3 regions of the Microbacterium awajiense genome follow, and region 1 is predicted to be linked to each of the others. Evidence: predicted binding sites of a transcription regulator. Region 1 holds the regulator's gene; each other region holds the start of a gene.
What was found. The regulator HrcA, encoded in region 1, represses chaperone genes, less so after heat shock. The targets are predictions, from matches to a motif close to TTNGCACTCGNNNNNNNCGAGTGCNAA.

Region 1 (5,846 bases):
CCTGGCCCGCGAGTTCGATCTCGACCTCATCACCACGGCGCCGAGCGTCATCTACGAGGTCACCACCGACACGGGCGAATTCGTGACCGTGACCAATCCCAGTGAGTACCCCGACGGGCGCGTCGCCGCGGTCTCGGAGCCGGTCGTGAAGGCGGCGATCCTCACCCCGAAGGACTACGTCGGCACCGTGATGGAACTGTGCCAGTCGCGACGTGGCTCGTTGCTCGGCATGGACTACCTCTCCGAGGACCGCGTCGAACTGCGCTACAGCGTGCCGCTCGGTGAGATCGTCTTCGACTTCTTCGATCAGCTGAAGTCCCGGACGCAGGGGTACGCGAGTCTCGACTACGAGCCCGCCGGCTCGCAGGAGGCGGACCTGGTGAAGGTCGACATCCTGCTCCAGGGCGACAAGGTGGATGCCTTCAGCTCGATCGTGCATCGCGAGAAGGCGTACGCCTACGGCACCATGATGACCGAGCGCCTGCGAAAGCTGATTCCACGCCAGCAGTTCGAGGTGCCGATCCAGGCGGCGATCGGCGCGCGCATCATCGCCCGCGAGAACATCCGCGCGATGCGCAAGGACGTGCTCGCCAAGTGCTACGGCGGTGACATCACCCGTAAGCGCAAGCTGCTCGAGAAGCAGAAGGAAGGCAAGAAGCGCATGAAGATGGTCGGCCGTGTCGAAGTGCCGCAGGAGGCCTTCATCGCCGCCCTCTCGGGCGACGTCGAGGGCAAGGGCGCGAAGTAGGCTGGTGGTCATGCGTCGCGGCACCTTCAAGGACGGCACCGTCGACTATGCGGCGGTCGGCGCCACGCAGGCGCCTGATCTCATGCAGTATCCGCCGGAGAAGAGCATCCCGGCAGAAGATTCGTGGCGCATCGGCAGCGGGGAGGCCCGCTTCCACTCCGCGGCCGACGCGCTGCTGTCGTGGGCTCCGCTGCGCGGTGCGGGGCTCGTGCTGAGCGATGTCACACCGGCATCCGGACCGATGTACTCGGGCGTCAGCTTCGACGCCGAAGGCAAGCCGATCGCGCCGAGCCGCGTCGACGAGGACCTGCGGTACGACGCGGACGGAACCCCCTACGTCGGCGCGGGCACCTCGGTCCGCGTGGCCGGCCGCGTCGCCGGGATGCGCGCCGATGCCGAGCTGCGCGTCATCCTCGCCGTCGAAGAGCCTCGGCGCGTCGGCTACGCCCTCGGCACCGTGGCGGGGTCGGTCGTCAGCGGCGAGGAGTCGTTCATGGTCGATTGGACCGACTCCGATGAGGTCTGGTTCACCGTCCGGGCCTTCGATGCGCCGTCAGCCGCGCTGTACCGGATGCTTCCCGCGCTGATCCGGCGGCGTCGGAAGGAACTGTTCACGCGCTACCTGCGCGCGGTCTCGCCGCTCTACACGACGCCGTCCTGACGTGGGCGGACCACTGCCGCTGGGCGAACCGGCTCCGCCCGACGGAGCGCTGCCCGATGACGTGACGATCGACGGCCGCACCGACTTCGGCGTCTATCTGCACGTTCCCTTCTGCACCGTGCGTTGCGGGTACTGCGACTTCAACACCTACACGGCGACAGAACTGCGCGGCGCCCGACGCGAGGACTACGCCCGGACGCTCGTGCGCGAGGTTTCCCTCGCGCGGCGCGCGCTCGCAGACCGGGGTCCGCTGCGCCCGGCCTCGACCGTGTTCTTCGGCGGCGGAACCCCCACCCTCCTGCCCGCCTCGGACCTGGCCCTGATGCTCGAGTCCGTGGCAGACGCGTTCGGCATCGCCGACAGCGCCGAAGTCACCGTCGAGGCGAACCCCGATACGGTCGACGACGTGGTCGCGATCCGCCTCGCGCGGGCCGGGGTGACGCGCATGTCGATCGGGATGCAGTCAGCGGTCCCTGCGGTTCTGGCGACGCTCGACCGCACCCACGATCCCGACAACGTCCGCACCGCGGTGGCGGCTGCCCGCGCCGCGGGTCTGCAGGTGAGCATCGACCTCATCTACGGCGCACCGGGGGAGTCGCTCGACGACTGGCGGAGGTCACTCGACGCCGCGGTCTCGCTCGAGCCCGACCATGTGTCCGCCTACGCGCTCATCGTCGAAGACGGGACGCAGTTGGCGCGCCGCATCCGCCGCGGCGAGCTGCCGGCACCCGACGACGACGTGCAGGCCGACATGTACGAGCTCGCCGACGCCGCGCTGGGGGGTGCCGGCTTCGAGTGGTACGAGGTGTCGAACTGGGCCCGTGACGATGCGCATCGATCCAGGCACAACCTGGCGTACTGGACCGGTCAGGACTGGTGGGGGTTCGGCCCCGGAGCCCACAGCCACGTCGGCGGTCTGCGGTGGTGGAACGTCAAGCATCCCGCCGCCTACGCCCAGCGCCTGGCGGGCGCGGAATCGCCCGCCGCGGGCCGCGAGCGGCCCGACGCCGCGGCCGCCGAACTCGAGCGTGTCCTGCTGCGCTCCCGCATCCGCGAGGGCCTGGCCGTGGCCGACCTGCAGCCGCGGGGACGCCACGCGGTGGCCGCTCTCGTCGCCGATGGGCTCATCGACGGGGCGGCCGCGATCCGCGGGCGTGTCGTGCTGACCCGTCGCGGTCGGCTGCTTGCCGACGCCGTCGTGCGGGCGCTCACCGACTGAGTCGCTCAAGGACGCGGCCGGGCGCATCGGGTAGAATTGGCACTCTATCCGTGCGAGTGCCAGACGCAGGAGGAGGGCGCATGGTCAGCGAGAGAGCGCTGCAGGTTCTGCGCGCCATCGTCGAGGACTACGTCGACACACGCGAACCGGTCGGCAGCAAGGCGATCGTCGAGAGGCATTCCTTCGGGGTGTCGGCGGCGACGATCCGCAACGACATGGCGATGCTCGAGGACGAGGACCTCATCGCCGCCCCTCACACATCGTCGGGGCGGGTCCCCACGGACAAGGGCTATCGCGTCTTCGTCGACCACCTCGCCGAGCTTCGGCCGCTCACGGCAGCGCAGCGCTCGGGGATCGCCTCCTTCCTCGAGGCGCCCGGCGACCTCGACGACGTGCTCGCCCGCACCGTGCGCGCGCTGACGACACTCACCGGGCAGGTTGCGATCGTCCAGTACCCGTCGTTCGCGCGTGCCACCGTCTCGCACGTCGAACTCGTGCAACTGGGCGCCGGGCGGATGCTGGTGATCGTCGTGACCGACACCGGCCGGGTCTCCCAGCGCATCGCCGCCACGCGCGTCGACTTCGAAGAGGACGAGATCGCGCTCATCCGCGCCGAGATCGGCTCGCTGCTGGTGGGCCGCCCCGTCCGCGACGGGCTGAAGCGCATCGCCGCCCGCCTCGACGACCCGGGGCTGGCGGCGACCGATCGGGTCGCGGCGACCAGTGAGATCGTGCGGGTCGTCGCGGAAGAGCTCGAGGAGTTCCGCCAGGACCGCATGGTGATGGCAGGCGCGGCCAACCTCGCTCGGCGCGAGAACGACTTCCGTGGCAGCCTCTACCCGCTGCTCGAGGCGATCGAGGAGCAGGTGACGATCCTGCGCCTCATGAGCGAGATGGTGGCCGACGAACAGGGCCTCGCCGCCAGCATCGGCCGCGAGAACGAGCCGTTCGGGCTCTCGGAGGCATCCGTCGTCATCAGCGACTACGACGCCACCGGATCCCGCGCCCGCGTCGGCGTGCTCGGCCCGACGCGCATGGACTACCCGACCAATCTCGCGTCGGTGCGGGCCGTGGCGCGGTACCTCACGCGCCTGCTCGAAGAAGACGAGAGCGGCCGCTGAGCCGCCCCCTCCATCCATCACGATCCCCGCCGAGGCGGGCAGGAAGGCGAATGTGGCTGACCACTACGAGGTGCTGGGCGTGTCGCGCGACGCGTCGACCGACGAGATCAAGAAGGCGTACCGCCGACTCGCTCGCGAGCTCCACCCCGACGTGAACCCCGGCGAGGACGCCGCCGAGCGGTTCAAGCTCGTGACGCACGCCTACGACGTGCTCAGCGATCCCGACCAGCGTGCGCGATACGACCGCGGCGGCGACTCGTCCGCGTTCGGGGGCGCTGGATTCGGCGGCTTCGGCGACATCTTCGAGACGTTCTTCGGGGCTGCGAACTCGGGTCGCGGTGCACGCCCCCGCTCGCGTCGCGAGCGCGGCCAGGACGCGCTGGTGCGCGTCACCCTCGAACTGCGCGACGTCGTCTTCGGCGTCCACCGCGACATCGAGGTCGACACCGCCGTCATCTGCCAGACGTGCGACGGATCCTGCTGCCAGCCGGGCACCTCGCCCGTGGCGTGCGACATCTGCCACGGCACCGGGCACGTGCAGCGTCAGGTGCGCAGTCTGCTCGGCAACGTCGTGACCAGTCAGCCCTGCACGGTGTGCCAGGGCTACGGCACGACGATCCCGTACCCGTGCGCGACCTGCCAAGGACAGGGACGCGTGCGCGCGCGCCGCACGGTCTCGCTCGACATCCCGGCCGGTGTCGAGACGGGGTTGCGACTGCAGCTGCCCGGCTCCGGCGAGGTCGGCCCGGCGGGCGGTCCCAACGGCGACCTGTACATCGAGGTGACCGTCTCGCCGCATGACGTGTTCAGCCGCGACGGCGATGATCTGCTCGCGACCGTCGAGGTGTCGATGCCGGACGCGATCCTCGGCACCACGACGACCGTCGAGGCCCTCGACGGACCGGTCGACCTCGAGCTGCGTCCGGGGGTTCAGTCGGGAGACGTGCTCACGATCAAGGGCCGCGGGATCACACCGCTGCGCGGTTCGCAGCGCGGGGATCTGCGCGTCGGCGTGCACGTCGTGACCCCGACCCGGCTCGATGGCAAGGATCGTGCCCTGATCGAGGAGTTCGCGCGCCGGACGAAGGCTCCCGGGCCCCGACTGGCCGAGTTCCATCAGGGTCTGTTCGCCAAGCTGCGCGATCGGTTCCGGAACAGCTGACGTGGCACTCCACTTCCTGCTCGATCGTGCCAGCGACGCCGACGTCGGCGACGAGGTGGTGCTGTCCGGCACCGAGGCCCACCACGCGAGCGCCGTGCGCCGGGTGCGAGCCGGCGAGCGGGTGTCGCTGGGCGACGGGCACGGAGCGCGTCTCGACGCCGAAGTCGTCGACGCCCAGCCGCGAGCCGTCACGGTGCGCGTCCTGAGTCGCACGGACGAGCCCGCGGCGTCGCCACGGATCGTACTCGCGCAGGCCCTCGCGAAGGGCGACCGGGATGAGCTCGCGATCCAGGCCGCGACCGAGCTCGGCGTCGATGAGATCGTGCCGTGGCAGGCATCGCGGAGCGTCTCCCGGTGGGACGCGGCCAAGGCGGTCAAGGGACGCCAACGCTGGTCGACGATCGTGCGTGAGGCATCCAAGCAGGCTCTCCGCGTGCGTGTCCCCGCGATCGCCGAGCCCATGACGACATCGACCTTGGCGCGGCGAGCGGCCGGCTCCCGCATGCTCGTGCTCGAACCGACCGCGTCGGCCGCGCTGACCGCCGAGGCGTGGCGGGAAGGCGACGAGCGGGACGTCGTGCTCGTGGTGGGTCCCGAGGGCGGCGTGAGCCCCGAGGAACGGGCGCTGTTCGCGGATGCCGGGGCCACCGCCGTCCGGCTCGGCGACACCGTGCTGCGCACGTCGACCGCGGGTCCGGCGGCGATCGCACTCATCGCTGCGGCGCTGGGCCGCTGGTGAGAGCGGCTCAGTAGACTGATGCGCATGTCGGAGCCCTCGATCTTCACGCGAATCCTGCAGGGCGAGATCCCATCCGAGATCCTCGCCGAGACCGAGAACGCCTTCGCGATCCGCGACATCGCGCCCCGGGCGCCGGTCCATCTGCTCGTCATCCCGAAGTCGGCGCAGTACCGCAACGTCGTCGAGCTCGCGGCGG
Region 2 (5,846 bases), on a different contig from region 1:
TCGGCCGGAGCGGCCGGAACCTTCTCGGGCTTGTCGGCGACAACAGCCTCGGTCGTGAGGAACAGACCCGCGATCGAGGCGGCGTTCTGCAGCGCCGAGCGGGTGACCTTCGCCGGGTCGATGATGCCCTGCGCGAACAGGTCACCGTACTCGCCGGTGGCCGCGTTCAGGCCGTGGCCGGCCGGAAGGTCGGCGACCTTGTTGGCGACCACGCCGGGCTCGAGACCGGCGTTCAGCGCGATCTGCTTGAGCGGGGCCTCGATAGCGACCTTGACGATGTTCGCACCGGTGGCCTCGTCGCCCGTGAGGGTCAGACCCTCGAAGGCGGTGCGGCCGGCCTGGATGAGCGCGACGCCACCGCCGGGGACGATGCCCTCCTCGACGGCCGCCTTCGCGTTGCGGACGGCGTCCTCGATGCGGTGCTTGCGCTCCTTGAGCTCGACCTCGGTCGCCGCACCCGCCTTGATGACGGCGACGCCGCCGGCGAGCTTGGCGAGGCGCTCCTGGAGCTTCTCGCGGTCGTAGTCGCTGTCGGTGTTGTCGATCTCACGACGGATCTGGGTCACGCGACCCTCGATCAGCGACGCGTCACCGGCACCCTCGACGATGGTGGTCTCGTCCTTGGTGATGATCACCTTGCGGGCGCGACCGAGCAGGTCGATCGTGGTGTTCTCGAGCTTGAGGCCCACCTCTTCGGTGATGACCTGGCCGCCCGTGAGGATCGCGATGTCCTGCAGCTGGGCCTTGCGGCGGTCTCCGAAGCCGGGCGCCTTGACAGCGGCCGACTTGAAGATGCCGCGGATCTTGTTGAGCACCAGGGTGGCCAGAGCCTCACCCTCGACGTCCTCGGCGATGATCAGGAGCTCCTTGCCCTCCTGGATCACCTTGTCGACGACGGGGAGAAGATCCTTGATGTTCGAGATCTTCTGGTTGGCGATCAGGATGTAGGGGTCCTCGAAGACCGCTTCCTGACGCTCGGGGTCGGTGACGAAGTAGGGGTTGATGTAGCCCTTGTCGAACCGCATGCCCTCGGTGAGCTCGAGCTCGGTGCCGAAGGTCTGCGACTCCTCGACGGTGACCACGCCCTCCTTGCCGACCTTGTCGATCGCCTCGGCGATGAGCTCGCCGATCTCGTTGTCGGCCGCCGAAATCGAAGCGGTCGCAGCGATCTGCTCCTTCGACTCGACCTCCTTGGCCGAGTCCAGCAGCGACTCGGTGAGCGCCGCGACGGCCTTCTCGATGCCGCGCTTGAGGCTGATCGGGTCAGCGCCGGCCGCGACGTTGCGCAGGCCTTCGCGCACGAGCGCCTGGGCGAGCACGGTCGCGGTGGTGGTGCCGTCACCGGCGACGTCGTCGGTCTTCTTGGCGACCTCCTTGACCAGCTCGGCGCCGATCTTCTCGTAGGGGTCGTCCAGCTCGATCTCCTTGGCGATCGAGACGCCGTCGTTCGTGATCGTGGGGGCGCCCCACTTCTTCTCGAGCACGACGTTTCGACCGCGCGGGCCGAGGGTCACCTTGACGGCGTCGGCCAGCGTGTTGAGGCCACGCTCGAGGCCGCGGCGGGCCTCCTCGTCGAAAGCGATGATCTTTGCCATAAGTGTGTCGTCCCTCCCGGACGGGGGCTTTCGGATTTAGCACTCAACAAACGAGAGTGCTAAATCATTCTGGCACTCGCCCCTATCGAGTGCAAGCCGCGGCCGCGGATACGGTCGCATGCCGAAACGGGATGCCACCCGGCATCCCGCTCACGACTGCGACGGCGTCAGGCGACGATGCGCACCGACTCGGCCTGCGGGCCCTTCTGCCCGCTGCCGACCGTGAACTCGACGGTCTGGCCCTCTTCGAGAACCCGGAACCCGGTCATGTCGATGTTGGAATAGTGCACGAACACGTCCTGCCCATCCCCCACCGTGATGAAGCCGTACCCCTTCTCGGCGTTGAACCACTTGACGGTGCCCTGGGTCATGCGAATCTCCTGTAGCTGTGGGACAGGCCCATGCTAGGGAGCGTGCACGCACCGACGAGGCGGCGATCAGAAGTGTTGACACGGCCGCATCGAAAGTTTTACCGGCGCGAAACACAGCGCCCCGCGATCACTCCGTGGGGCTCGGCGTCGCGCCCGCCTCGGTGCGGTCCAGGCCGATGACGATCGTCAACTGCGTGCCGTCGGGGTCTCCGGCGGGCTGGTAGACGTCGCTCTGCTCGATGAGTGCGCCCCCGATGACCCCGGCCAGGCCCGCGGCGGCCGACTCGTCGGCGGGGTCGAGGTAATAGACCGTCGTCTGCGGGAAGTCGTCCGATCCGGCCTCGCCGGCGAGCACCGAATCCGCCGACCACCCCGCGGCGACGACGACATCCTTGGTCTGTGTCGCGAGCCCGACCTCGGGGGTGGCGTTGAGGATGAGCACCCCGTACGAGGTGTCGACGACCGGCGTCACCTCGGGAGCGGGCGTCGCGGTCGGCGCCGGCTGCGGAAACAGTTCGATCCGTCCCGAGACCAGCAGTGTGCCGAAGATGCCGACGACGACGAGGACGACGGTGGCCAGCGCGGCCCACAGCAGCACGACCCAGCCGTGCATGCGAGGGTTCTCTGCGCGATGTGCGCCGACTCGGCCCGAATCCACCGGGAGGTCGTCGAAGCGATCCCGGGGGAAGGTCGATTTCGGCACCCCCCGATGTTACCCGCCGGTTTTCGCGGACGACGACGCGGCGTCCGCGGTCGCACTCAGCCGGCGTCTCCGGCCGCGCGGTCTGCGCGCGCCAGCCGCCGCGCTTCGCGCATGCGGCGCAGGCGCTTGACCAGCATCGGGTCGTAGGCCTGGGCGTCGGCGGTGTCGATGAGCCGCCCCAGCAGCTGGTAGTAGCGGGCGGGGGCGAGGTCGAGCTCAGACCGGATCGCCTCCTCTTTGGCACCCGCGTGGCGTCGCCATTCCGCCTCGAAGTCGAGGAGGGCGCGGTCGCGATCGCTGAGGGGCACGCTTCGACGCTAGTCCCGGCCGGGCGGATCGCCCGCGCGCCACTCCACGGATGCGCCGAGCGGGTCGACGGCGGCTACCGGCATCCGGTCGATCCCGAGCGCGAAGCCGCCCCATTCGGCGGCGACGACGGGCGGATCCCACGCGTCGTACAGCGTCGGCGGATCGATCGTCACCCACGTGGCGTCGAGGTCGTCGAGCGTGGCGATCAGCCTCTCGCGACCCGCACGCGGCACGTGCGGCAGCATGCCCGGCGTCGTCACCACCAGGCGCACGCCGGATGGCGCCAGCGCCGCGACCGCCCGCAGCGTCTCGGGGTCGGTCGCGTCGCCACGCACGAGCGGCGTCGAGTGGGATGCCGCGATGTCCAGCGCGGCACGGATCCGCTCGACGCGCCCGGTCTCGCCGGGCCAGACGAGCGCCTCGAGGAACGCGCGGTCGCCGACGTCTCGGGCATCCAGCGGGTGAAGGTCGATGCCCGTCCGCCACACGATGTCGGGCAGGCGCAGTGCGGGCTCGCCCGTCAGTCGACATCGCAGCACGACGGGTGACGTCCCGGAGGACGGATCCACCGCGATGATCTCGCGACCGCGCTCGTAGCGATAGGAGTAGCGATCCGGATGCAGACACAGCCCCGCCGCGGCACCGAGCTCGAGCAGCGCGATCGGCCCGTCGAGGCGCGCGAGGGCCGGAAGCAGCGCGGCGCACCGCTGCGGCTCGTTGGTCTGCAGCATCCGCGTCGATGTCTCAGCGACGACCTCGTCGGCGTGGGCGCGCACCCACTGCGCCCACACGTCGTAGTCGGCTTCGGGTGCGCCGAGCATCCGCGTCACCGCGAAGACGAGCGGCGGCTGGCGCCGGGTCTGCGGGAGGCGCGCGAGGATCGCCGCGAGGCTCGGATCTGCGGCGACGCCGGCGGCCCAGTCCGCGTACAGCGCCGACCGTCCGGGGGCCTCGTCGCGCGCGAACCGCGCATAGCGGTCGGTCACGTCATCGGCGCTCACGCCTCCATTCTCCCGGCGAACGCCCAGGCGGTCGGGAACTCATCGCGCACCCCTGCGGTTGAATGGGAGTGACCGAGGAGGACCCATGACCTACGCCGTCGACAAGAGCGATGAGCAGTGGCGCGACGAGCTGAGCGCCGCCCAGTACGCGGTGCTGCGCGAGGCGGGCACCGAGCGCCCGTGGACCGGCGAACTGCTCGACGAGGATCGCGCCGGGCTGTACACGTGTGCGGCCTGCGGTGCTGAGCTGTTCCAGAGCGGCACCAAGTTCGATTCCCACTGCGGCTGGCCCAGCTTCTACGAGTCGATCCGACCCGAGGCGGTCGAGCTGATCGAGGACCGCAGCCACGGGATGCTGCGCACCGAGGTGCGCTGCGCGGGGTGCGGATCGCACCTCGGGCATGTGTTCCCCGACGGATTCGGCACTCCGACGGGCGATCGCTACTGCATGAACTCGATCTCGCTCGAGTTCACCCCGAACGACGCAGCGTGAGTGCGCTGGACGCGGCGCGGCGGCGCCGATCGATCTCGAAGGTGACCGACCAGGCGCCGACCCACGACGAGCTGCTGCAGTTCGTCGCGGCGGCCGGACGCGTGGCAGACCATTCGTCGCTGCGGCCCTGGCGGCTGATCGAGTTGCGCGGAGCCGACCGCGAGCGTCTCGGCCGGGCGATCAACAAGTCCGAGGGGCACAAGGGCGCATCGACGAAGCCGCTGCGCGCACCGCTGCTGATCGCCGTCGTGGTCAGTCACCGGAAGAGCTCGAAGGTGCCCGCCTGGGAGCAGGAGGCTGTCGCATCGGGCGTCGCCCACATGCTGAGCCTGCTGCTCGACGAAGCCGGGTGGGGCGTGTTCTGGCGCACCGGGCACTACACGCGTGCGAAGGCCGTCGCCAAGGCCCACGGGCTGAAGAAGAACGAGTCGCTGATGGGCTGGCTCTACGTCGGCGGCAAGCCCGAGCGCGGACGCCCCGAGCGCGTGCGCACCGTCGACGCGGCCGAGTTCGTCTCCGGCATGCCCGCCGCAAAGCGGTAGGTGCGTCTAGGCGCGGGGACGACGGCGCCACGGCGCGACGGCGACCACGACCGACAGCAGAGCCACGGCGACCATCGCCGCCTCCTGTGCGAGCCCCGGCCCCGCCGGTGCGGGCCACAGCGCATCGAGGGCGACCGAACCACCCAGCTGCCCGACCACGGCCCCGAGACCGAACAGCAGCACGCCCGTGTACTGCACGAGCGCGGCCGACAGGAAGATGTACGCGACGCCGATCGCGCCGCCGCTGTACAGCCACGCCTCCGTGGGGAAGGATGCCGGCGGCCCGGCGACGGCGACCGCGATCGTCGCTGCGACACCCAGCACGACCGTGCCGCCGATGAAGTTCACCAGCGTCGCGGTGAGGGGGCTGCCGACCCGCTGGCGCAGCCGCCCGTTCGTCGCCTGCTGCCACGCGATGCCGGCGCCGGCCAGGAACGGCAGCACGAGCATCCACAGCGGCACCGACTGCACGGTGTCGCCGACGAGGGCGAGCGCCACCGCCACCAGCGCGAGAGCGCCGCCGATCAGCCTCGGCACCGTGACCGCGACCACTCCCGCAGGCCCGTAGCCGACCCGATCGAGCAGGAGACCGTTCACCGTCTGCCCTGCGACCACGCCGACGGTGAACAGCGACACGCCGATGAGTCCGACCGCCAGCCCCTGGGTGGCGACGGTGAGCGCACCGGCGAACCCGCCCGCGAGCATCCACCACGGGATGCTGCGCCGCCGCACCCCGGTGACGAGCGACGCGTAGCCGCGCCGCCCCGCCGGAAGCGCCGCCGACAGCACGATGAGGATCACGAGCCCCGAGCCGAAAGAGATCACGGCGGCC
Region 3 (5,846 bases), on a different contig from region 1:
CCGCAGGCGAGCGAGGTGCTCAGAGCACTCGCCGACGAGCAGGACGCGGCCGCCGACCTCGCAAAGCGGCTGCGCCGACGGGCAGGCGGCAACTACACCGACCCCGACGGCACGCACGACTACCGCGAGCGCGACACCCGCAACCTTCGCCGTCGTGAGCGTCAGTACCGAGGGGTGGCGCACGCCCTGCGCAAGCGCGCCGACGACCCCGCCGACATGGCGACACTCATCGAGCAGGCGAGGGATGCCGCGTGGCACGACGTGGAAGCCAATCTCGAGCGGCGGCTGGCCGTCGAGGGCATGCGGCCCGAGCTCGATCCCGACTACGCGATGATGCGCGCGGCGCGGATGCAGTCGATCCGGCTGATCGATCTCGCCCGGCTCGAGGCCCATCGCCGCGCCGCCATCGCCGCCCCCGACTGAGGCGGCCCTCGTGGATTCGCAGCTCCGTCGGCGGTGGGGTAAGCTTCTCGGGTGCCCTGGCGCCGTTTCGCGCCGGGCATGTGCGCCCGTAGCTCAATGGATAGAGCATCTGACTACGGATCAGAAGGTTAGGGGTTCGAGTCCCTTCGGGCGCGCACTGTGTTGAGACAGTACCGAACGAAGCCCCACGGTCATCCGCGGGGCTTCGTCGTCTGCACGGCCATAGACTGAGCCGCATGGGACTCGTGCAGATCGCCCAGCACGCCGACGACCTGGATCGCGCGGCTGAGTTCTACACCGTGCTGCTCGAACGCGAGCCGGCGGCGCGGTTCGATCCGCCTGGCCTGCTCTTCTTCGACCTCGACGGCGTGCGCCTGCTGCTCGACCGTGAGGCGCCGTCGTCGCTGGTCTACCTGCGCGTCGACAATGTGCACGAGGCGCTCGAGCGTCTCGACGGCATCGTCGACGTCGTCTCCCACCCCCACGTGATCTTCACGCACGAGGACGACACCCTGGGGCCGGCCGACCACGAGGAGTGGCAGGCGTTCATCACCGATTCCGAAGGCAACACCGTGGGTCTGGTCGCCTTCCAGCGCCCGTGAGCGCGTACGTCTCGGCGTTCGAGCTGTTCTCGATCGGCATCGGACCCTCGAGCTCGCACACCGTCGGCCCCATGCGCGCGGCCGCCGACTTCGCCCGCCGTGTGAGCGGATCGCCCGGGGTCGCGCGCGTGACGTGTGTGCTGTACGGCTCGCTGGGGGCGACCGGCATCGGCCACGGCACGCCGGATGCCGTCGTCGCGGGATTGCAGGGACGTCATCCGGACACGGTCGATCCGGACGCCGTGCGCTCGGCGTGGAGCGACTGGCCGGAGGGCCGGGATCTGCTCCTGGACGGCTCTCTGCCCATGCCCTTCGCGAAGTCCGATATCGCCTTCGAGCCGCGCACCCGCCTGCCGCAGCATCCGAACGCCATGACACTGACGGCGCTCGACGCCCGCGGCGAGGTGCTCGCCGCAGACACGTACTACTCGGTCGGCGGCGGCTTCATCCGGCGCGAGGGGGAAGCGGCCGCTGTGCGGCACGCCGTGTTCCCGCTGTCGTTCTCGAGTGCCGAAGAGCTTCTCGCCCTCTGTGACGAGCAGGGCATGACGATCGCCGAGGCGGCTCGCCGCAACGAAGAGGTGCTCCGGTCTGAGGAAGAGGTCGCGGCGGGACTGGACGGGATCTGGGACGCGATGGCGGGATGCGTCGACGCGGGCCTGCACGCCGAGGGGGTCCTGCCCGGCATGCTGAAGGTGAAGCGTCGCGCGGCCGTGATCCGCCGACAGCTCGAAGAAGCCGAGTCCGACGGCCATCGTGAGCTGCCGGGGGAGTGGTTGGGTGCATTCGCGCTCGCGGTCAACGAGGAGAACGCCTCGGGCGGCAGGGTCGTGACGGCGCCGACCAACGGAGCCGCCGGAATCCTGCCCGCCGTCGCGATGTACTGGTGGCGCTACCTGGCCGATTCCGGTCTCGGCGTCGGCAACGCGGTCACACCGCACGGCGAGCTGGTGGGCAGCGCTCTCTTCGGCTTCGGTGCGGCTCAGGCGATCACGACCGGCTCGGTCGGGGTGCCCGAAGAAGCGATCGCCGACGCCAACCGGCGTCGTGGCATCCGGCGCTTCCTGTTGACCGCGACCGCTCTCGGATCGCTGTTCAAGGCGAATGCCTCGATCTCGGGGGCCGAGGGTGGGTGTCAGGCCGAAGTGGGCTCGGCGTGCGCGATGGCTGCGGGTGGACTGACCGCGGTGATGGGCGGTACCAACCGCCAGGTCGAGAACGCCGCCGAGATCGCGATGGAGCACCACCTGGGACTGACGTGCGATCCGGTCGGGGGCCTCGTGCAGATCCCGTGCATCGAGCGCAACGCGATCGCAGCATCGACGGCGGTCACAGCCGCGCGTCTCGCGCTGCGCGGTGACGGGTCCCACTACGTCTCGCTCGATCAGGTGGTCGAGACGATGCGGCAGACAGGCATCGACATGTCGCACAAGTACAAGGAGACGAGCGAGGGCGGACTCGCCGTCAACGTCATCGAGTGCTGATCCTCGAGCCGCCGAGAGTATTGCTCGCCTTACGATCGCGTTCGCTCACAGCGAACGATCTCTCGTTAGCACTCTCGGGGGTCGAGTGCTAATCTGTGAATACCTGAGTCGACATGACTCAACTTCAGACCAGTACATCCACACAGAAGGAGACGAACATGGCCACCTATGACCCGTTCCGCGACCTCGATCGCCTCGCTTCGAGCTTCTTCGACGCGCGCCGCGGACCGCGCCGCATGCCGATGGACCTCTACCGCGATGGCGACCACTACGTCCTGTCCGCCGATCTGCCGGGCATCGACCCGGGTTCGGTCGACATCGACGTCGACGGCCAGCTGCTGACGATCCGCGCCGAGCGCACCCTCCCGTCGGGCGATGGCGTGAAGTGGATCACCCGCGAGCGCGAGGGCGCAAGCTTCCTGCGCCAGCTCAACCTCGGTCAGGGCATCGACACCGAGCGCATCTCGGCCACCTACGGCAATGGCGTGCTCAGCGTCACCATCCCGGTGAGCGAGCAGGCCAAGCCGCGCAAGGTCGCGGTCACCACCGACACCGCGTCGCCGGTTCTCACCGCGCAGGAATCCGACGAGCCCCAGCCCGTCGAGCAGTAACGCGCTCTCCGGATGCCCCGCCCCGCTCCCTCGGGCGGGGCATCCGCGTGTCAGCAGTCGTCGACGCGCGGGCGGCGGAGTTTGGCGGTGAGGTCGCGCAACTGAACGAGTTCGTCGTCGGTCAGCTGCGACATCCGCTCGGCGATCGAGGCACCATGCGCCGAGGCGAGTGCACGGAACAGACGTGCGCCGTCATCGGTCGCCGTCACGAGCGCTCCGCGGCCGTCGATGGGGTCGGCGCACTTCGTCACCAGCCCGCGCGCGACCATGCGGTCGACCAGGCGCGACACGCTGGGCTGGCTGATGAGCATGTTCGCCGTGACGTCGCGCAGTCGGGCGGTGCGGCCCTCGCCGCGCGTGACGGTCAGCAGGACGTCGTACTCGGCCTGCGTGAGCTCGTCGCCGTCGAAGTCGGTGCTGATCTCAGCGAACACCTCGTGCTGAGCGCGGAAGAGGCTCTCCCAGGCGTCGATGGCGAGGCGGCGATCGGTCACGCAGACCAGAGTACGACCATCGCGGGCATCGTAGAGTGTCCGCATGGGGAGGATCGGCCGTTGGCTGACCCGCGGTCTGGGTGCGGCCCTCGTGTTCGCGTTCCTGGGCGCGGGTGCCTCCAGTGCGCTCGCGGCACCGGCAGAAGCTCCGGCCGCACCGGATGCCGCGGTACGCGCCACCCTCGCGGATGTCGACGACTTCACGTTCGACAGCATGGACGTCGAGTACACGCTCGCGCTCGCGGACGACGGTACGAGCGAGCTGCGGGTCGTGGAGCGCTTCGTCGCCGTGTTCCCCGAATTCGATCAGAACCGTGGGATGCGTCGCAGCATCCCGGCCAGCTATCTCGGAGTCCCGCTGTTCCCGAGCCTGGTCTCGATCACCGACGAGGACGGTCGACCCCGGGCGGCCGAGGCAGACTCGGAGGACGGCTACTACTCGATGACGTCGAGGGCCGACGACTTCGTGCACGGCCGCCAGACGTACGTCTTCACCTATACGCTGCGCAACGTCACGCGGAACTTCGACGACTCCACCGGCGTCGACGAGTTCTACTGGAACGTCAACGGCACCGAGTGGCGGCAGCCCTTCGGGCGGGTCTCAGCCCAGCTGGTCGTCGCCCCCGAGATCGCAGCGACGATGACCGGTGCCGCCGCCTGCTACCAGGGCTACGGGGGCTCGACGGACCCTTGCGAGATCGCGGTGACGTCAGCCGGCGCCCATGCCGTCGCGACGGATGTGCTGCCGTTCCAGACGATGACGATCGCGGTGGGGTTCGAACCGGGTACGTTCGCTCCCTTCGACTCCTCGTACTTCGCGTCGGGCTTCGGCTGGGCGCAGGCCGCCGCCGGTGTCGGGCTGGTGCTCGCGCTGGTGTGGGGGATCGCCACGCGTGCGGGTCGCCTGCGCAACTCGCCCGGGCGCCCGACGATCATCGCCGAGTACGAGCCGCCTCAGGGTGTCGATGCGCTCGAGAGCGCGGTGCTGCTCGGCAAGAAGGCCAAGGCGATCCCGGCCGAGGTGCTCGAACAGGCGGTGGTCGGCAGCATCCGCATCGTCGAGGGCAAGCGCAAGTTCTGGGGTGGCGTGCGCCTGAAGGCCGTGCTGCTCGATCCGTCACGGGCGGACGGCGACGGGCGGATGCTGCTGCGCGGGTTGTTCGGCTCGCTGATGACGCCGGGCATGGAGTTCGAGTTCGGCACGCGCGACACACGTCTGTCTTCGGCGGCCCAGCGCATCCTGAAGGCCGCCGATCAGGCGCTGGAGGGCAATGGGCTGCGCCGGCACGTTTCGCCGCTCGCGCGCAGCGGACCGGTGCTGGCAGCGGTAGCGGCGGCGGCGCTGGTGTGGGTGTTCGGATTCTTCGCGATGGGCAACGGCGTCGACGAGCTCATCCCGATCGCTCTCATGATGCTCGCGGCGGTCGTGGTGTTCATCACGATCGGCCTCGTCGCGCATCGCCCGCTCAGCGCAAAGGGTGCGGAGGTGCGCGACCACCTCAAGGGCCTCAAGGTGTTCATCGAGTGGGCCGAGGCCGATCGGATCCGAATGCTGCAGTCGCCCAGAGGGGCCGAACGGGTGCGCGTCGATCCGAATGATCCGCGCCAGATGCTCAAGCTCTACGAGGTGCTGCTGCCGTACGCGGTCGTGTTCGGCCAGGAGAAGCAGTGGGCGAAGGAACTCGCGATCCTCTACGGCGCCGGCAACTCGCCCTCCTGGTACTCCGGCTCGCACGGCTTCAGTGCGTCGTCGTTCTCGTCGGGCATCTCGTCGCTGTCAGCGAGCACCGCGTCGTCGTCATCGACATCGGGCGGGTCGAGCGGCGGCGGCTCGGCCGGCGGTGGGGGCGGCGGCGGGGGCGGCGGCGGAGTCTGATCGACTCGCGGTAGCCGAAGTGACGGCATCGGGCAAGACCCGGTCGATCGTCGGCGAGGTCGGTGACACTCGGGCCATGGTGTTCATCGGATTCCACGCTTCTCACGAACAGATCCCGCCCAGTCGGCTGCTCAGCGATGTGCAACGCGCCGAGTCGGCCGGCTTCGACGGGGCGATGTGCTCGGACCATGTCGCCCCATGGAGCAGGCGACAGGGCGAATCGGGATTCGCGCTGAGCTGGATCGCCGCCGCGCTCGCGCGCACCGACTTCTCGATCGGCATGGTCAACGCGCCGGGCCAGCGCTACCACCCGGCGATGGTCGCGCAGGCCTTCGCCACCCTGGAGGAGATGTTCC

Region 2: a site for HrcA is predicted at 1,632-1,658, ahead of groL (chaperonin GroEL). Genes of this name have one in related genera too.
Region 3: a site for HrcA is predicted at 2,575-2,601, ahead of ABD663_RS13795 (Hsp20/alpha crystallin family protein). Genes of this name have one in related genera too.

Annotation. Positions count from the first base shown of each region.
Region 1 is NZ_BAAAYU010000001.1:536,494-542,339, reverse strand. It holds gene lepA (translation elongation factor 4) at 1-748, shown strand, start outside; gene ABD663_RS02660 (DUF1990 domain-containing protein) at 759-1,409, shown strand; gene hemW (radical SAM family heme chaperone HemW) at 1,411-2,628, shown strand; gene hrcA (heat-inducible transcriptional repressor HrcA) at 2,709-3,749, shown strand; gene dnaJ (molecular chaperone DnaJ) at 3,802-4,911, shown strand; gene ABD663_RS02640 (16S rRNA (uracil(1498)-N(3))-methyltransferase) at 4,913-5,650, shown strand; gene ABD663_RS02635 (HIT domain-containing protein) at 5,675-5,846, shown strand, end outside.
Region 2 is NZ_BAAAYU010000005.1:1,865,496-1,871,341, reverse strand. It holds gene groL (chaperonin GroEL) at 1-1,595, opposite strand, end outside; gene ABD663_RS15425 (cold-shock protein) at 1,763-1,966, opposite strand; gene ABD663_RS15420 (LytR C-terminal domain-containing protein) at 2,094-2,579, opposite strand; gene ABD663_RS15415 (DUF3263 domain-containing protein) at 2,726-2,977, opposite strand; gene ABD663_RS15410 (DUF2332 family protein) at 2,987-3,979, opposite strand; gene msrB (peptide-methionine (R)-S-oxide reductase MsrB) at 4,065-4,472, shown strand; gene ABD663_RS15400 (nitroreductase family protein) at 4,469-5,014, shown strand; gene ABD663_RS15395 (DMT family transporter) at 5,021-5,846, opposite strand, start outside.
Region 3 is NZ_BAAAYU010000005.1:1,538,319-1,544,164, forward strand. It holds gene ABD663_RS13775 (WXG100-like domain-containing protein) at 1-423, shown strand, start outside; tRNA gene ABD663_RS13780 (tRNA-Arg) at 506-578, shown strand; gene ABD663_RS13785 (VOC family protein) at 660-1,025, shown strand; gene ABD663_RS13790 (L-serine ammonia-lyase, iron-sulfur-dependent, subunit alpha) at 1,022-2,509, shown strand; gene ABD663_RS13795 (Hsp20/alpha crystallin family protein) at 2,668-3,120, shown strand; gene ABD663_RS13800 (MarR family winged helix-turn-helix transcriptional regulator) at 3,171-3,614, opposite strand; gene ABD663_RS13805 (DUF2207 domain-containing protein) at 3,658-5,490, shown strand; gene ABD663_RS13810 (TIGR03885 family FMN-dependent LLM class oxidoreductase) at 5,567-5,846, shown strand, end outside.